One region of the Arthrobacter sp. P1_B3 genome, then DNA from elsewhere that is predicted to be linked to it. Evidence: riboswitches for the same ligand, from Rfam matches in the RefSeq annotation. Region 1 holds a riboswitch; each other region holds the start of a gene.
The links. Region 1 has a riboswitch for cyclic di-AMP ahead of AC1D2F_RS13160 (aggregation-promoting factor C-terminal-like domain-containing protein). Riboswitches for the same ligand answer to the same signal wherever they lie in the genome.

Region 1 (6,489 bases):
TTGGCCACGGCGGTGGTGAGCAACGCCAGGAAATTTGCCAGCTGCGGGTCCATGATCCCGCGGCAAAGCAGGAAAATTGCCAGGTATGCCAAGGTGGAGGCCACCCCGATGCTGCCGAAGCGGACCAGTTGCCCGAAGAGGCTTCCGCCGGGGCTTTGTTCCTGGGCCCGCGAGGAGGCCGGCAGCGGTCCGCGGGCCAGGGCGGCGCGCAGCTCGGGCACCGGGATCCGGCCCGAGACCAGGTCCCGGCTCAACCGTGCCATGCCGCGCAAGTCAGCGAGGGCAGTCTGGACGATGTCCACGCTGGAATCAGGGTCGTCGGTCCAGTCCACCGGGACTTCGTGGACGCGCAGGCCGCACTTTTCTGCCAGGACCAACAGCTCGGTGTCGAAGAACCAGGCGTTGTCCAGTGTGTGGGGGAGCAGTTGCCGGGCCACGTCCGCCCGGATCGCCTTGAAACCGCACTGCGCGTCGCTGAAGTGGGCGCCCATAAGGGACTGCAGCAGGAAGTTGTAGCTGCGCGAGATGAATTCGCGCTTGGGTCCACGGACCACGCGCGAGTTGCGGGTCAGGCGCGTCCCGATCGCCAGGTCGGAGTGCCCCGAAATGAGCGGCGCAAGGAGCGGGCCGAGGGCGGCCAGATCAGTGGAAAGATCCACGTCCATGTACGCCAGGACCGGCGACGGCGAGGCAAGCCACACCTTGCGAAGCGCGTTACCGCGGCCCTTTTCGGCCATATGGACCACGTTCACTTCGCGCAGCTCGCGGGCTACGCGTTCCGCCGCCTTGAGCGTTCCGTCGGTGCTGGCGTTGTCCGCCACCGTGATCCGGAAGGAGTGCGGGAAGGCGCCGAGAAGGTACGCGTGGAGCCGGCGCAGGCATGCTTCGAGATCCCGTTCCTCGTTGAAGACCGGAATGGTGACGTCCAGCAGGGGTGTGTTGGCGCGCGTGTCAATGGCTGAGCGCCGGCCGCCCGGGCCGGCAAGCGCCCCGGCGGACGTGCCCGGGCCAAGCGCTTCGGCCAGGGCAGGCCCCGGCCGTGCGGCCGGGCTGGCCGGCGTCGCCGTGGAGCGGAGCAGGGTTCCTGTGGCCTGGTCTGTGAATGTCATGGCTCAACTTTCCCGGCGGCCCATATGAGGGCTTTAGGGTCAAGCTGTGCGGGGGCTGTGGAAGTCCGGCTGGTCCGCCCCCGACACACAAGAAGGCCCCGGATCCATGTGGATCCGGGGCCTTCTGTGGAGGCCGGTTAGTGCCGGTTTAGTACCAGTTGTGTGCGTAGTGGAAGTTCAGGGCGCCGCAGGGGGAGCCGTAGCGTTCCTTGACGTAGTTCAGGCCCCAGTTGATCTGGGTCCGGTAGTTGGTCATGTAATCGGCGCCGGCGCTCGCCATCTTCGTGGCCGGCAGGGACTGGACCACGCCGTAGGCGCCGCTGCTGGGGTTGGTGGCAGTCGTCTTCCAGTCCGATTCCTTGGTCCAGAGCTTATGCAGGCACTGCATCTGGCCCGGTGCCCAGCCATAGCTGCCCAGCTGGGCCGCGGCGTAGGCCTGGGCCCCGGCGGGGTCGTCGACTGCGACCGGCGCAGCTGCGGGAGCCGGGGCAGCTGCCGGGGCCGGTGCGGGAGCGGGGGCCGGAGCCGGGGCGGGAACCGCAGCGGCTGCAGGAGCCGGTGCAGGAGCGGGGGCTGAGGGAGCCGGCACGGGAGCAGCGGGTGCTTGGATCAGCGCTTCGACGGCCTTAACCTGCGAGATCTGGGGTGCCACGTTTTTTTCCACTGGAGCGGTCGGCCCAGCCACCTGGGCCCGCTCGAAGTTGAGCTTGGCCAGCGGGTCGGCGGTGGTGGCTGTTTGGCTGCTTCCAACGTTCGTGCCCGGGCTCCCCGGCTCTGCCGCCTGGCTGGCAGCGCCGCCCCCCACCAGCATGGCGCAGGCGGCGGTGATGACGGCGGCGCGGCGGCCGGTGATGCCGAGGCCGGTGGCCAGCCTGGACAGGGCGGATGCCTGCGTGGCCGGTTCGGCGCGGTGGCGCGACTTGGTGGAACGGGAATGGGAATCGCCGTCAGGGCGCGTTTGTACTTGGAATTCAGTCATGGTGGCCTCTCAACGCCGGCGGAGTTAGCTGTCGGGTTCGGATGAGGTCATCCGGCCGCACGGAAACTCACGTGTCGGCTTCACCCCGAGGGCGCATGAAAGCAGAATGCCCGGGAACTCTGGGTCCCCCGCCTCTGCCTGGTCCAGCGGAATCCGGGAAGCGGCAGAGTTTGGCGTCCGTCCGGATATGCGGCACCAATGGCGGCGCACCCCAAAGACGCTACAGGACCCGGCCGCTTAAGTCACATTTTGGTAACAGGAGTCACAACGGCGGGGTGTCGGCTTGCGCCGGAGTCGCCGGTCGTCCGGGTGGGGGCCTGTGGGTGGCTACGCCGACGGCGGCGCCGCGGGCAGCCGCACGGCGAACTCCGTGCGGCCAGGCCGGGACGTGACCTCGACTGTTCCTCCGTGGGCCTCCACGATCGAATGGACAATGGACAAGCCCAACCCGCTCGTGCCCTCCGAGGTCGGCGCGGCAGTCGCCGTTCCCTGACCATGGCTGCCTCCGGCTGCCATGCCAAAGGCACTAGAAGCAGCACCGGAAGCAGCGCCGGATGCCGAGCGCACGGCGCCCCCGGACCGGGCCCCCGCCGTCGCGACGGCTGAGTTAGCTGCGGCGCTGGCTGCGGCGCTGGTCGCGGGATTGGTGCGCGCCGCGTCGGCACGTGCGAAGCGGGCGAAGACCCGGCCGACGAATTCGGGGGCGATGCCGCGGCCATTGTCCGTCACAGTGACCATGGCGCTGCCGTCAGCCGAACGCATGACGCCCGTAACCACCTTGGTTCCGGGGTCCGTGTGCTTGCGTGCATTGGACAGGAGGTTGGCGAGGACCTGGTGAAGCTGGGTCGCGTCACCGCGCACCACCACGGGTTCCTCCGGAAGCTCCAGCTGCCAGATGCGGTCCGGGGCCATGACTTTCTCATCGCTCACCGTCTCGATGGCCAACTGGGTGAGGTCGACGTCGGAGATCTTGAGCGGCTGTCCCTCGTCCAGGCGTGCCAGCAGCAGCAAGTCCTCCACCAGGGTGGTCATCCGCTCGGACTGGCTTTGCACGCGCGCGAGGGATCTCTGGCCGTCGGGAGTGAAGTGCTCGGTCATCCGCATCAGCTCCGTGTAGCCGCGGATGGCCGTCAGCGGGGTTCGGAGTTCGTGCGAGGCATCGGCGACGAACTGCCGAACCTTCATCTCGCTCTCCTGCCGCGCCTCGAGGGCATTGGAGACGTTGTCCAGCATCTGGTTCAGCGCGTAGCCCACGCTGCCCACTTCGGTTCCGCGGTGGGCGGCCGACGCCGGGACGCGCACCCCGAGCGCCACCTCGCCGGCGTCCAGCGGGAGGCGGGAAACCTGGGTGGCCACCTCGGAGAGCTGCTCCAACGGCTTCATGGTGCGGCGGATGAGCACAGTCCCGGCAAGGCCGATCAGAACTATTCCGCCAAGCGACACAATAGTGATGGTCCAGACAAGGGAGGTCAGGGTGCTCTGTTTATCGGCAAGGGGAAGCCCGGTGACAATGGTGTCGCCATATGGGGTCTGCGTGGCAACGAGACGGTAGGCGCCGGATGACAGCGAGCGATCAACGGGGAGACCGTCGGTGCGTAGTCCCAGGAGGATCTGGTCGTCCTCCGATGACAGCGAGGCGCGGGTGGCGTCGGTGGCCAGGAAGCCTGCACTGCTGACGTTGCCGTTCTCAATCCGGGCGATGAGGGTGCCGACCCTTTGTCCCCGCGCGTCTAAGGGATCCGGCCTGCCATTGGGGTTGCCGGCAGGGGGCCGGCTGAACTCACTCGAGCGGTGCGAAGCCTGGCCGAGCTGGTCATCGAGCTGCCGGGTCAGGAACAAGTCCATGGAGGCGTAGCTGAACAGTCCCACAGCGCCGCAGATAGCCACGAGCAGCGCCATGGCGACGAGAACCAGCCGGGTGCGCAAATGCCACGTGGAGGGGTTGCGCCAGTCGCGCCCGGGGACGCGTGTCACACCGGAAAGTGAAGGCACGGATCAGTCCGCCGGTTTCAGGACGTAGCCGGCGCCGCGCACCGTGTGGATCATGGGAGCGTGGTTGGCGTCGACCTTCTTGCGCAGGTAGGAAATGTACAGTTCCACGATGTTCGCCTGGCCGCCGAAGTCATAGTCCCAGACGCGGTCCAGGATCTGGGCCTTGCTGATGACCCGTTTGGGGTTTTCCATGAGGTAGCGCAGCAGCTCGAACTGCGTGGCGGTCAGATGCAGCTCCTCACCGCCCCTGGTGACTTCGCGGGTGTCGACATTGAGTACAAGGTCCCCGACCACCAGCTCGGCGGTGTCCATGGCGGCCACCCCGGAGCGCTGGACCAGCCTGTGCAGGCGCAGCAGCACCTCTTCCATGCTGAACGGCTTGGTGACGTAGTCATCGCCGCCGGCCGCCAGGCCGGTAATGCGGTCCTGGACGGCATCCTTGGCCGTGAGGAACAGCGCCGGCACCTCCGGCGCGAAGGCGCGGATCCTGCTTAGCAGCTCGACGCCGTCGAACCCGGGCAGCATCACGTCCAGCACTAGCACGTCGGGGCGGAAGTCCTTGGCAAGCCGGACCGCGGCGGGCCCGTCTTCCGCCACGGCCACGGACCAGCCGGCCATCCGTAGGCCCATGCTCATGAGCTCGGAGAGGCTGGGCTCGTCGTCCACCACCAGCGCGCGGATGGGGGAGCCATCCGGATGCGTGAGCTGGGGAAGGTTGTTAGTCATGGAGTGCGAAGTGGCCATGGGACAACTCTCCGATCTGCCGGTTAGGCGGGGCTTTGGGGACCCTGTGCGGCACCTGTGAATCCCAGCCTAGCGAGCTGGATGCCCTTCCCGGGCCGTAGGTGCCGCTCCGGCAGCGCTCAATCGGAGACTAACGCCCCGCCCGAACGTCACAGGCCCGGCTGTCGGCCCGCACAGCCCAGGCACAGGATCCCTCAGCACTCTGGGGTGAACACCGATCCGCACCCTAAGGAGAAACACCATGAGCGGTCAGCATCCCGGAGCCGGTTCCGGACCAGCCCCCAAGCCCGCCCCCGATTCCGCCCCCGATTCCACCCGCGCCACAACAGCAGCGCCCGCGCCCGTGACTACGCCCCGGGCTCTCGGGCAATACGACGCCGGACAGGATGGCGCTGGGCCGCATGCAGCCGGGCAGCCTGATGCCGGACACCACGACGCCGGGCAGCCGGCAGCCGGCGCTGCCTCCGGCTGGGGCGCGCCCCCTGTTTCGAAAGTGCCGGCATCGGCCCCGGCCTGGGGTATGCCCCGGCAAGGGCCTCCGGCGCCTGCGGCTACTGCCGGCTGGGGAGCGCCGGGAGCCGCCGCCAGGACGGGCTCGGCGGCAAAGCCCTGGACCCTCACCCGGGGACTCGCCGTCGCCGGGGCCGCAGCTGTCCTCGCAGTCGGCGCCGGGGCGGGGGTCTACGCACTTACCTCAAGTTCAGCGGCCGCCAACGGAGCTGCCGGCACAGCAGCCGGTGGGGCGGCGGGCGGGGCGGCCGGCGGCCAAGGTGTTGCCCCGGGCATGCCAGGTTCTGCGCAGGACGGATTCGCGGGTGGCGGATTCGCTGGAGGCGGCATGTCGGGGCAGGGTGGTCCCGGCGACTTCGCTGCCGGTGGGATGGGCGGCGGCCTTTCAGCGGCAGTGCATGCCGAATACGTGGTGCTGCAAGGATCCGCTTACACCACCATGGCCGAGCAGTTGGGCACTGTGAGCGAGATCAGTTCGTCCTCGGTCACGGTCAAGAGCAGTGATGGGTTCACGCGCAGCTATGCGTTGGGCGCCGATGTGGTGGTGAGTAATCTGCAACAGCGGCGCCAGCAGGCCGGCGGCACGGGCACCCAGCTGAGCGTGGCGGACATTGTCGCGGGCGGGACGGTGCGGATCGTGGCGACCAAGAACGGTTCCGGCTACACGGCGTCGTCGGTCATGGTTGTGGCGGCGACCGCCACCGGCCAGTCCAACTGACCCCCACCGCAGCCGGCATTTGCCGCCGGGCCACGCGGCAAAATGCCGGCTGCCCACTCCGTGGACCGTCTCGCAAGAAACGGTGGAGAGACCCGGTTTCGCGCATTTTGCGATGCTGTGAATGATTTCCACCACATCGCAAGATGGGCCGAATAATATTCGGACAAAGCGACTTTCTGACCAGCCGGTCAGAAAAACACTTGTTATTTTATTGCGGTCGCAGAATTGTGACTTGCGCTACAATTCCCGGATCTGTCTCACTATGTGGAACTTGCGGTCCATTGTTACTTGCACGTTCGCATTGTTACGTTGCACACTTCAATTGTGAACAAGAACTCAACAGCACCTGCAGCTGCAGCTTCCTGGATCAGCACACCCGCTGGTACCGAGACGCGCTGTTGTCGAATGCACGCCTAACTTTTACACCCCAAAGAGTT
Region 2 (6,489 bases), on a different contig from region 1:
CCGCCCTGACCGCCGTCGCGATGGCACTCAACGTCGTGTTTGGACCGGTGGCGGGTCTCGCTCTGATCGGCGCCGCGGCACTCTACATCTGGCTGTTCCGGGGCGGACTGGTCAAGGCCGTGGCCTTCGGCCTCGTGGCTTCGTCCGGGTGGGTGGCGAGTGAATTCTTCAAGATCGTCGTGGCCCGGCAGCGGCCCAGCCCCGCCCTGCTGTTCGATCCCCTGGCTCCGGAAACCGGCTCCAACAGTTTCCCGAGCGGCCACGTGTCCTTTGCGGTGGCACTCGGATTCGCCGTGTACTTCCTGGCCCGCGGAACCCGCTGGGCCAAGGTCACCGCCGTTGGGGCGGCGGCAATGGCGCTCGTCGTTGCCTGGTCGCGGCTGTATATCGGCGTCCACTACCCCACGGATGTCGCGGCTTCGTTCCTGGCCGCGAGCGCAGCGGTGGTCATGCTTGCGGGGTTGTGGAACGTGGTTGCGCCGCGGATGGCCGGCCGGCTTCGTGCCCCGTCCGTCACCCGGTCACTGGGTCCTGAGAGGAATTGAGAATGCACGCCTTGGACGTTTTTCCCTTACTTCCGGCAACAGACAGGGTCGTTCAGGCCGCCGCTGCCGCAGGTACACCCTCACTGCTGGACCCGGCAAGCCTGCTCGCCGGGCTGGGTCCGGCCGCTTTGGGCGTCATCGCGCTCATGGTTTTCATTGAATCGGGCGTGCTCTTTCCTTTCCTGCCCGGGGACTCGCTGCTGTTCACCGCAGGCCTTCTGCACCAACAGCTGCAACTGTCGCTGCCGGTGCTGATCGGTGTCGTCACCGCGGCTGCCGTCGCCGGGGACCAGGTCGGCTACATGCTGGGACGGAAATTCGGCCGGCGATGGTTCAAGGACGATGCCCGGATCCTGAAGACAGCGCACCTGACCACTACGGAGGACTTCTTCCGCCGCCACGGCGGGGCCGCCGTCGTGCTGGCCCGCTTCGTCCCGATGGTCAGGACGTTTGCTCCCCTTACCGCCGGGATCGCGCGCTATGAGTACAAGTACTTCACTCTCTGGAATATCACCGGGGCGGCGGCGTGGGCCGTTTCCGTGACGATGCTTGGCACCTGGTTGGGACACTTTGACATCGTCGCCAAGAACATTGACGTCGTTGCCGTGGCCATGGTCCTCATCTCCGTGGTGCCTTGGGCGGTGCAGCTCCTCAAGCGCCGCCGCAACAGCCGCACCGCAGCCGCACCGGCCGGCGACACGCCCGCGGGAACCGAGGACGGACTGCGGACTGAGGAAATGGCCGCGGAAGAATAGCTGACATGACTACCGCTGACCGCCCGTCCCTGCTGCTCGTCGAGGACGACGCCGTTCTGGGACCGCTCATCGCCGAGCTCCTGGACCCGGATTACCGGGTCCAGTTGGTCACCAACGGCCGTGATGGCCTCCACCACGGACTGACCGGGGCCTGGGACGTCATGGTGATCGACCGCGGGCTGCCTGTCATGGACGGTATCGCCCTCATCGCGGCTTTACGGTCGAAAGGCATTGCCACGCCCATCCTGATCCTGACCGCGCTGGGCGATGCCGACGAAAAGATCAGGGGTCTGGACGCCGGAGCCAACGATTACGTGACCAAGCCGTTCGACGCCGGCGAACTGGCGGCACGCCTGCGCGCACTGACGCGCACCTTCCCTTCCCCGGCCCCGGCGCCGGTGGCGATCGGGGACTGGGAACTGGATCCGACGCAGCGTTCCGTCCGGTCCGTCTACGGGCACACGGTGTCGCTGACCGCGAAAGAAGGCCAATTGCTCGCAGCCCTGGCCGCGGAACCCGGCCGTGTCTTCACCCGGGACGAACTCCTCGCGGCGTACTTCCACGCCTCGGACCAGCCCGGCGTGATCGATACCTATGTTCATCACCTGCGCCGGAAGATCTCCAAGGCCGTCATCCGCACGGTGCACGGCCTCGGTTACCAGATCGGCGATGCCCATGAGTAACGGCGGAACCGCAGGAAATCCGGACCACTCCGTCCTGCGCAAGGCCTCGCTCAAGGTCGCGCTGCGGATCAGCGCCGCGTGCGCGGTCATGGTTCTCGGGCTGCTCGCTGCCACGGCGCTGTACCTCATGAATCAACTCGCCCATCCAGAAGTGCCGGGCTCGGCGGCGGCCGGGACGGCCTACGCGTACCTGGACTCCAAAGATGTCCTCGAAGCCATGGTCATCGCCGGGGTGGCGGGAATCTTGCTGGCCGGCATCGTCGGATGGCTCAGCGCGCGCAGCGCCATCCGTCCCCTCGGTGATGCCTTGGCCAGGCAGCGGCGCTTCGTCCAGGACGCGAGCCACGAACTGCGCACGCCCTTGACCATCCTGGACACCAGGATCCAGCTTGCCCAGCGCAATACCGTGCCCGGCTCCAGGCAAGGCCACGACCTGGCCCGGATCCGGGAGGACGCAGCAACGCTGACCGGGATTGTCAACGAACTGCTCCTCGCGGCAACAGCGGAAGTCCCGGACCGCTCCGCACCGCCTGCCGACCTTGCCGACACCGCCGCCAGCGTCGCCGGGAGCCTCCAGCTGGTGGCAGAGCAGCGCAAGGTGGCCGTGGACTTCGTAGCCGATGCCCGGCCGCTGGCCCGGATCGAGAATAATGCGCTGCGCCGTGCCGTGCTTGCCCTGGCGGACAACGCCCTCGCCCACACGCCCCCGGGCGGCCTGGTGTCCATCACGACCTCGATCGAGCAGAACCGCGCCGTGATCACGGTGGCGGACACGGGGACCGGAATCACCGGCGTCGATCAGACCCGGATCTTTGACCGCTTCGTACGGACCGCCAGCACAGGCAGTGCACACGGACAGCGAAGCTTTGGCATCGGTCTGGCCTTGGTCAGGGAGATCGCCGTCGCTGCGGGCGGCGCCGTTGAGGTGGCCGCGACAGGTGCCGAGGGGACGGTCATGAAGTTGACGCTTCCACTGGCCGGGCGGGGGAATCCCTGAGAACTATATGTACAGGAAAGACCGGCGATCGATTGCCCCCAAGGGAATCGATCACCGGTCTTTCCGGACTTTCCGGCCCGGAAGAGGCAGCGCGGCTTAGGCGCGGACGAAGGTGACGCCGCCGGTCGCCGTGAGCCATGACAGCGGGTGGACCATCGTCTGGTTCTTTCCGTTCATGCCGCCACTGACCACCTGGCCGTTGCCGGCGTAGATGGCAACGTGGCCGGACTGGACCACCATGTCGCCGGGCTGCGGGGTGCCCACAACGGTTCCGAGGCCAAGGAACGCCCGGGGACCAATGTTGCCAACCGGCTTGCCTGCCGCGCCAAGGGCCTTTTCGACCATGGCGGTGCAGTCCTGGGTGATGCCCACCTGGCTGTAAGCGGCCGAGAGCATGATGGCGTTGCGTCCGCCGGCAGCGGGCGCCGCGGCCGGCGCGGCCGCCGGAGCGGCCTGCACCTGCACGGTTGCCTTCGGTGCTGCTGCAGGCGCAGCGGCGGGAGCCGGCGCCGCGGCAACGGGCTGTTCGATGACCGGCGCTGCGACGGTAGCTACCGCGGGGCGGTCAAAGCTGATCTTGACGCTTGAGTCGGCGTTCACGGGGGCGCTGACCAGTCCCGTGACGTCCACGTTGGACGCCGGAGCGGAGTCCCGCTGAGCAGGTGCTGCGGCTGCGTTGGCTGCCATTCCGCTGGTGAGGACCAGGCCGGATGCGGCGGCGAGGACGGCCGTATGGCGCACAAAAGTACTGATTGAAGACATGAATGTAGCCTCTCCCAATGCCTGCGAGGTGAGCTGTCGGATTCGGATGGGAGGCACCCGGCCGCACTCCCGGGCCCGTCGTTGCGGGCACTGTGCGGCTTCACCCCAAGGCCTGCGAAATCAGCAGGCCAAAAGTGGTTTCCCCGTCTCTGCCGGTGGTTGATGCGAGTTACCCCCGGGCCGCGGCAGAGTTAGGCAATCGGCTGGGGAGCGCCCGTATCGGAGACAACAGGCACTCATCCACCGTAACGCGATCCGCATGCAAAAGTCACATTCAGGTAACGGCGGCCACAGAACGGTCCGGCAATTGCCCATGGGGCGGCGCCGCATCCGAACGTAGGATGATGCCATCAGCACACGCCGAAGCGGAGGCCCGAAATGAACAGCCACTGTGTCGCCATCTGCCAGTTGAGCAATCAGCCACAGGAGGATTTCGACGTCAACACCGAGCTGCTGATCCTGGACGGCCGGGACGTCCACGTGACCACCTGGGACGCGGAACCGCGCGACGGAGGTTTCGACGAGCACGTCCTGAATGACCGGGTGGACGCACTTGGGTACATGGTTGTCAATGACTGGGCGTTCCTGGACGGGAAAGCCTACGCCGTGGTGGAGCGGCGGTCGGGCCCTGGGCCCGCCCGCAGCGGCGAGCCGTGACATTCCTGTCCCTGGCGCTGATCGCCGTCGTCGCCCTGGCCGGACCCCTGCTGGCGCTGCCGGCGCGCTGGCGGTTGCCGGTGATGCTGGGCGAACTGTTGGCCGGCATCGCGATCGGACGCTCAGGCCTGGCCCTGGTTGATCCTGCGGACCCGACGTTTATCCTGCTGGCCAACATCGGGTTCGCGCTGATGATGTTTGTGGCCGGAACCCATGTTCCCGTGAGGGATCCGCAGATCCGCTCCGCCCTCGGCAATGGCTCCCGCCGGGCTATTGCGGCCGCGGCGGCAGCGGTGGCGGTCGGAACCGGGATCGGTCTGCTCTTCGGGACTGGACATGCTCCCCTCTACGCAGTGCTGCTGGCGTCCTCGTCGGCCGCCCTGGTCCTTCCGATCATCGATTCGCTGCGCCTCGGCGGACCCGATGTCGTCGCCATGACCGCGCAGGTGGCCATCGCCGACATAGCCTGCATTGTGGCGTTGCCGCTCCTCGTGGATCCGCCCAACGCAGGCCGCGCGGCGCTGGGCGTGCTTACGGTGACCGGCTGCGCGGTGGTGCTCTATTTCGTCTTGCGCTGGCTGGAGCGCAGGGGAATCCGCGCTCGCGTGCACCAACTCTCGGAAAGCCGCAAGTTTGCCCTGGAGCTGAGGAGCCAGCTGGCCGTTCTCTTCGCCCTGGCCGCAGTCGCGACATGGAGCAATGTGTCCGTGATGTTGGCAGGCTTTTCCTTCGGCCTGGTGGTGGCCGCCGTCGGCGAACCGCGGCGGCTGGCCCGGCAACTGTTCGCCCTCAGCGACGGTTTCCTTAGTCCGGTGTTCTTCGTCTGGCTGGGTGCATCGCTGACGCTCAAGGACCTGGCCGGACATCCGGAGATGATTGCCCTCGGCGTGGTCCTGGGAGTAGGGACCCTGCTGACGCACGCCGGCCTGGCGTTCCTGGGTCTCCCGCTGCCCCTCGGGGTGTTGTCGGCGGCCCAACTTGGCGTGCCGGTTGCGGCGGCGAGCATCGGCACACAGCTTCAGGTCCTGCTCCCGGGCGAGGCAGCGGCCCTGCTGGTCGGCGCTCTAGTCACCATAGCCGCGAGCGCCGTCGCCGGGTCACGGGCGGCGAGGGCTTTCGCGCTGCCTGCAAATGCCGACGGCAGATCCGGCGATGCCGGCAGCGCCGTCGGACAGGGCGATCCGGGCGGTCCCGGAGATCCGAAAGTCTGAAAGTCCGCAGCTCTGAACGCGGGCCGGGCCCGCGGGGAACGGTCGGATGGTCACTCTCCAACGGACGTGAATTGCAGCTCCGGCCTCGTCTTTGCCATCTCGGCCAGGACCCGGGAAACCGCGTCCCGGTCCGCAGCGCCGTCGGCGTCGGCGTCGAACGTCCCGCGAGCCTCGCCGAGCACCGCATTCGCGTGCCGGACAAATCTGTCCCAGTCCCCCGCGCCCGCGCGCAGCGCCAGCAGCGGCGAAAGCAGCGCGGCCCGGCGCAGCCAGGCATCGGGCTCGCGCACCCACCGGTCCAGCACGCTGTCAGCCCGCACCCTGGCCAGCATGTCGAGTCCGTCCACCAAGGGCCCGACGACGTCGACGGCGAGCGGATCCACGAGGTCCCGCACCTGCGCCTCCCGGATGAAGCCCTCCAGCCGGGTGAGGTCGGAGTTGGTCAGCAGCTTCACAGTGGCCTGCAGCAGGACCACTGCGGCCAGCCGGCGCTCGAAAACCGGTGCCGCCCCCAGTTCCGAGCCCCACAATTCGGAGCCCCACAGTTCGGAGCTCAGCGCGGTGACCTGATCGTGGGACAGCCCTGGATAGCGGCGGCCGGCATCCCGGACCGTCCCGCGCACGGCACCCACGGAGGTGCCGTAGAACCGGAGGCCTCTGCCTCCTGGCTCCATTTCCAGCCGCGACTGCAGCTCGTCCGCACGGCGCCAGGAACCTTCCCGCTGCAGCGAGAGGTCGATGAACTCGCCAGCATCACTCACCCGACCATTCTTTCGTGTGGGCGCAGGGGAATGCCGTGAACACGTCCGGAGAGGTTTGCGGGTCAAGGTAACGGTCCGGTAACGTGGGCCACTGGCCGTGAAGGCCTGGCCCGAATGC
Region 3 (5,135 bases), on a different contig from region 1:
CCGGAAGGGCATGAGCCGTGTCCGGCCGGGATCGGCGTCAATCGTCGAGCCGCAGGGCACCTCGCCGAGCGGGGGAATTGGTCCGTGCCCCAGGGCCGCCAGGAGCGGGGCCCCGATCGTGGACAGTGCCATCATGGCTGCGAGCGGGTTCCCTGGCAGGCCGAGGATGTACCTGCCGTCCGGCAGCTCGGCCAGCACGGCGGGATGGCCCGGGCGCATGGCGACGCCGTCGATCAGCAGGCGGCCGCCGAGTTCGGTGACCGATCGGCGGAGGTGGTCCGTTCCGGAGCGACCCGTGCCGCCGGTGGTGATGACGACGTCGGCAGGCAGGTTTTCGGCGGCAGGATCGGTGTCCTCGAGCGCGGCGAGCCATTCGGCGTAGGTATCCCCGATTTTCACTTCTTCGGTGCAAATCCCGCCGAGCATTCCCACCACGGCTGCCAGTTGGGGTCCGAAGGTGTCCCGGACCTGCCCGGGTGCCGGCACCCCGGACGTCACCACCTCCGAGCCGGTGAAGACGAGCCGCACCAAGGCCTTGCCGAGCACCGGAAGGGTGTCGCTTCCGGCCAGCGCGGCGAGGGCCAGGTGGGCGGGGTTCAGGACGGTGCCGCCCTTGATCAGGACGTCTCCGGCGGCGGCTTCCTCCCCCGCTTTCCTGATGTGGTCCCCGTTCCGCGGGTCCCCCGGTTTCGCGTTGCCGCCCAGTTTCAGGACAGGCAGGCCGTCCTCGTCGGCGTCGATGATGCCGCTCTCGCTGCGCAGCACCGCCTTGGCCCCGGCCGGAATGAGGCCTCCGGTGGCAATCGGACTTGCCTGATGCGGTGCCAGCAGCTGGTTGGGTTCGGCCAGGATCCACGGACCGCTGCCGTTGACGGCCCAGCCGTCCATGGCAGAGGAAGCGTAATGGGGCATGTCCCGCAGGGCAACGACGTCCGCTGCGAGGGTCCGGCCCAGCGCCTGCCGGAGCGGGACGGGGGCAGCCGGGATGGGAACGGCGCAGTCGAACGCGAGTTGGCGGGCCTCCTGCCACGTGTGGGCCAGGTGCCGGTGCGGCTCCCCCGCCGTGTCCTGGCCGGCAGTGTCCTCGTCCGTTGAATCTTCGTCCGTTGAATCCGGGTCCGTCGGGTCCGGGCCCGCCGGGTCCTGGCCCGCCGGGATGGGAGGGTCTGCGGGGCCCTCCGTGAAGCCCTCTCTGAGGCCGTCTTTACCGCCGTCGCTGCCTGGGACAGTGGGTCCGCTGCCGTCCGGGGCCGCCGCCGTCATGCCCCGGGGGCTTCGGCGGCTGCGTAGTCCTTGGCGAGCCGGCGCGCCACGGCCATCGCGGACTCCATGGACGCGGAGTCCGTGGCCTGCCCGGAGCCGGAGGCCAGACCCGCGGCAAAGCCGGCAATGAACGTCGTCAGCGGCGCCGCCGGGCGCACCACGGAGTGGGCAGCCACCCCGGCCAGGGCGAGGACCTCGTTCACGTCAATCTCAACGTCTTCCAGCTCCAGGGCCTGGAGCAGGGCACGGCACCAGTCTTCCAGCGTTTCATCCTGGCTTTTCACCGTTTGCCTCCATGGTCGAGTTCAGCTGCGGAGTTCCGGACCGGCGCCCGGACCGCGGTCTGGAAGCCTACCGGAAACGCCTAATGCGGACGCGTCATCCCAGGTGTCGACATCATCCGTGGAACCGGGGGGAACGCGAACTTCCCGCACGTCCAGCCTAGCAAGAAGGGCGAAGACCGACGCGTTTTCCAGGCTGCCCCTGGCCGCGGCGTCCGCAACACAACGTTGTAGCGCAGCTGTGCCATAAAACCCCGCGAGTGGTTGCTTCCGGCCTTCGGCCGAGACGGCCATGACGCCGTCGCCCCCGTCCCGTTCCGGCGCAACTGCAACAGACGCGGCCAGCGATTCGGCCAGGGCGCGGACTGCCTCGGCCGAGCGCGGCATGTCACAGGCAAGGACCAGGGTAAACGGCGCCGCCGCGGCTGCCCCGTGCCGGCCGGGGTGGTCCGCGTCCAGCGCGGCCAGTCCCGCGGCGATGGCTGCGGCCGGCCCCGCGAAAGGCGGGTCTTCCCTGCAGCTCAGCACGCCCCCGGGCAGGTCCCCGGGGTCAGGACCGACGACGACGGTGCGCCCTGCCCCGCCCGCGGCGCGCAGTGAGCGCTCAAGGAGGGTGGCGCCGTCGTAGATCAGCCCGGATTTGGGCACGCCGCCCAGGCGGGAGGACCGTCCCCCGGCGAGAATAATGGCATCGAACTCCACCGGTTCAGCCTAGCGCGGCGCCGGCTGCCGCCGAATCAGCCATGAACTGCCCGGCAGCAGTTCAGGCAGCTGACTCAGGCAGCAGGAACGGGTCCCAGGCCGGCGTCGGCTTCTCGAGCTCCTTGATTTGCCAGATGGCGCCCTTTGGCGGGCCCGGAACAAAACCGATCTTCCAGCCCATCTCCGCCGGGGTGTGGTCGCTCTTGGCGTTGTTGCACCGCAGGCACGCCGCCACCAGGTTCTCCCAGGAATCGGCCCCGCCCCGGGATTTTGGCTGGACGTGGTCGATGGTGTGGGCAGCCTTGCCGCAGTAGGCGCAGCGGTGGGCATCGCGGCGGAGCACGCCGCGGCGGCTCACCGCTGTCATGGTGTTGTACCTCGGCCGGATGTAGCGGTTCAGCAGGATCACGGACGGGCGGCCCAGAATATCCTGGGGGCCGACAACGGGGTCGTCCCCTTCGGCCACCACGCTGGCCTTTCCGGTTAGGACAAGGACGAGCGCCCGGCGGAAGGTGATGACCGCCAGGGGTTCATATCCAGCATTCAGAACGAGAGTGCGCATCCGCATACCTCTTCACGGCCGCACCCGCCAGCGGCACGAGGGCCGGCTGCCCTCTGCATGGTCGGGCTATGGATCGACAACACAAGAGTAAACACTCAGGTGCCGGATCACCGAATATTTTTTCACGGGCGCAGTCTTCAGCGCGGAAAGTTCACGGCGCGGCAACGCAAAAGACCCCCGCCAAGAGGCGGGGGTCTTTCGAAGGTGCTGGGATCTTGCTTAGGCGCCGACGCGGATGAAGACCGGGCCGGAGCCGACGTTTACGCTGTACAGCGCGGTGGTTCCGCCGTTCCAGCCGCCGTGGACTGCCATGCCGTTGCCGACGTAGACCGCGATGTGAGCCATGCCCACGCCGCCGTTCTGGTAGTAGGCGAGGTCGCCCGGGCGTGCCTCGGCGGCGCTCACGGTGCGGCCCAGGGACAGGTAACCTGCCGGCCAGCCGTGGTAGTGGATGCCGGCCGCGGCCAGCGCGTTGGTGGCGAGGGCGGTGCAGTCCTGCGCCACGCCGATCTGTGCGTAGGCAGCGGCGGCGATGGTTGCGCCGGAGCCGCTTCCGATGCCGGCGGGAGCCTGGGCAGCGACGCCGCCGCTGACACCAAGCTCGGTGCCACCGGCGCGGGAGGCGTTGGAATCCTGGACCTGCACGACGGGCTTGGGGGCCTCGACGACGGGAGCCGGCGACGTGGTCACAGCGGGCTTCTCGTAGGAGATCGCGATGGTGGAAGCGGCCGAGATTGTGGCCGGAGCGGCGGACTGGACTTCCAGGGCCGAAGCGGAGGTGGATTCGCGCTGAACATTGGTCTCAGCAGCGTTGGCTGCGATTCCACTGGTCAGAACCAGACCGGAAGCTGCGGCGATGACCGCGGCCTGACGGCCCACGCCGCCGGCGTTGTCGCCGACAGCCTTGGCAATAACAGCCAGCGAGTTGGTCTTGGTGACCTCGGCGCGGTGCCGTGCAACAGTTGCACGAGTAGTCATTAAGTTCTCTCTTTCGTGATCCTTGGACCGCGCGCTTTCGGGCACGGACTGAGGACGCTCCGGCATCTTGGGGGTACGCCGGATCGCCCCGAAATGGGTTACTTAGCGAAGGGTGTACTGCGAAGACGCGCCAAAAGCGGAAACTGCATGCTGTCCGGGCTCGGTAGAGAATGAGCCTGCGGAACGTGATCCAATCCGGGCGCCGGCAAGGGCGGCACGTGATGTGGATTCCAGCGGGCTCAAAAGAGCCTCGCCGGTGCGCATGCGCGCAGAATTGTGGCGTGAAGACACGAAAGTAGCCTCTCCCAATGCCTACGAGGTGAGCTGTCGGATTCGGATGGGAGTCACCCGGCCGCGCTGCTTCCTGGGAAGCTTTGCGACTTAACCCCAAGGCCTTCTTTCGAAGGCCAAAATTGGTTCCCCCGCCCCTGCCAGACGATGTAATGCGAACGGACCTTGAGCGGTGGCAGAGCTAGGCAATCCACTCAAGAGCGCCAACTTCGGAAAAGTTGGCGTGCTTCAAACCCTACAGGAGTCCGGACCCAATGTCACATTCAGATCACGGCGTGTCACAAGAATCTGAGAGTGGTCCATCGTCTTTGTTAGAGCCAGCCGAGGGGGTCAACGACGTCGCCGTTGACCATCACTTCAAAGTGGAGGTGGCAGCCCGTGGAGGCGCCGGTGGTTCCGCTCATGGCGACGACGTCACCGCGCGATACCTTCTGGCCGACCTCGACCGAGGCAGAGGACAGGTGGTTGTACGTGGTCTCCAGGCCGTTGCCGTGGTCGATGACCACCCGGTTTCCACCGCCGAAGGGATGCCATCCATTGAAGGTCACGGTGCCGCTGGCGGCTGCATGGACCGCCGTGCCGCACTGGGCAGCGAAATCCTGGCCGCGGTGGAACTCCCCCGCGCCTCCGGTAATGGGGCTGACGCGGTAGCCGTAGGGCGAGGCCGTGACCAGCTGATCCAGCGGCCCGCCAAGTGTGCCCGCCGATGCGGCGCGGGTGATGCTGCCCACAGACTGGGCGCTCAGCAGCTGCTTGAGCTTCCCGTCCGGATCGCCTTTCGTGGTGACGGCAGTGCGGCTGAAGTCGACCTTTGCCGCGGCAGCGGCGGTGACATCCGGCTGAACGGCGGCCGAGAGAGCGCCGGATCCGCCGGGATTGGAGGCCATCACGGGGCTCGTGACGGGGACCGTCACGGTGAGAACCAGACCAGTTGCGGCCAGGGCGATCCCGGCTTTCTGCCCGACTCCGCTGGCCGAGGCAAACTCCGTTACCTGACGGAACGGACTGCGCCGGCGACGCCGTTCATCGCGGTGCGCGTCGCGCGGGCGTTCGGCCAT

Region 2: another riboswitch for cyclic di-AMP. It lies ahead of AC1D2F_RS05565 (hypothetical protein); the one in region 1 lies ahead of AC1D2F_RS13160 (aggregation-promoting factor C-terminal-like domain-containing protein).
Region 3: another riboswitch for cyclic di-AMP. It lies ahead of AC1D2F_RS13320 (NlpC/P60 family protein); the one in region 1 lies ahead of AC1D2F_RS13160 (aggregation-promoting factor C-terminal-like domain-containing protein).

Annotation. Positions count from the first base shown of each region.
Region 1 is NZ_JBFTZV010000010.1:135,755-142,243, forward strand. It holds gene AC1D2F_RS13155 (bifunctional glycosyltransferase family 2/GtrA family protein) at 1-1,109, opposite strand, end outside; gene AC1D2F_RS13160 (aggregation-promoting factor C-terminal-like domain-containing protein) at 1,258-2,088, opposite strand; cyclic di-AMP (ydaO/yuaA leader) riboswitch at 2,088-2,247, opposite strand; gene AC1D2F_RS13165 (sensor histidine kinase) at 2,416-4,062, opposite strand; gene AC1D2F_RS13170 (response regulator transcription factor) at 4,084-4,824, opposite strand; gene AC1D2F_RS13175 (hypothetical protein) at 5,066-6,052, shown strand.
Region 2 is NZ_JBFTZV010000003.1:250,324-256,812, forward strand. It holds gene AC1D2F_RS05545 (phosphatase PAP2 family protein) at 1-545, shown strand, start outside; gene AC1D2F_RS05550 (DedA family protein) at 548-1,300, shown strand; gene AC1D2F_RS05555 (response regulator transcription factor) at 1,306-1,983, shown strand; gene AC1D2F_RS05560 (sensor histidine kinase) at 1,976-2,980, shown strand; gene AC1D2F_RS05565 (hypothetical protein) at 3,077-3,742, opposite strand; cyclic di-AMP (ydaO/yuaA leader) riboswitch at 3,747-3,950, opposite strand; gene AC1D2F_RS05570 (hypothetical protein) at 4,121-4,399, shown strand; gene AC1D2F_RS05575 (cation:proton antiporter) at 4,396-5,610, shown strand; gene AC1D2F_RS05580 (DNA alkylation repair protein) at 5,661-6,371, opposite strand.
Region 3 is NZ_JBFTZV010000011.1:24,068-29,202, reverse strand. It holds gene AC1D2F_RS13340 (molybdopterin molybdotransferase MoeA) at 1-1,263, opposite strand, end outside; gene AC1D2F_RS13335 (DUF6457 domain-containing protein) at 1,260-1,547, opposite strand; gene mobA (molybdenum cofactor guanylyltransferase) at 1,569-2,246, opposite strand; gene AC1D2F_RS13325 (HNH endonuclease) at 2,308-2,808, opposite strand; gene AC1D2F_RS13320 (NlpC/P60 family protein) at 3,028-3,786, opposite strand; cyclic di-AMP (ydaO/yuaA leader) riboswitch at 4,082-4,251, opposite strand; gene AC1D2F_RS13315 (M23 family metallopeptidase) at 4,389-5,135, opposite strand, start outside.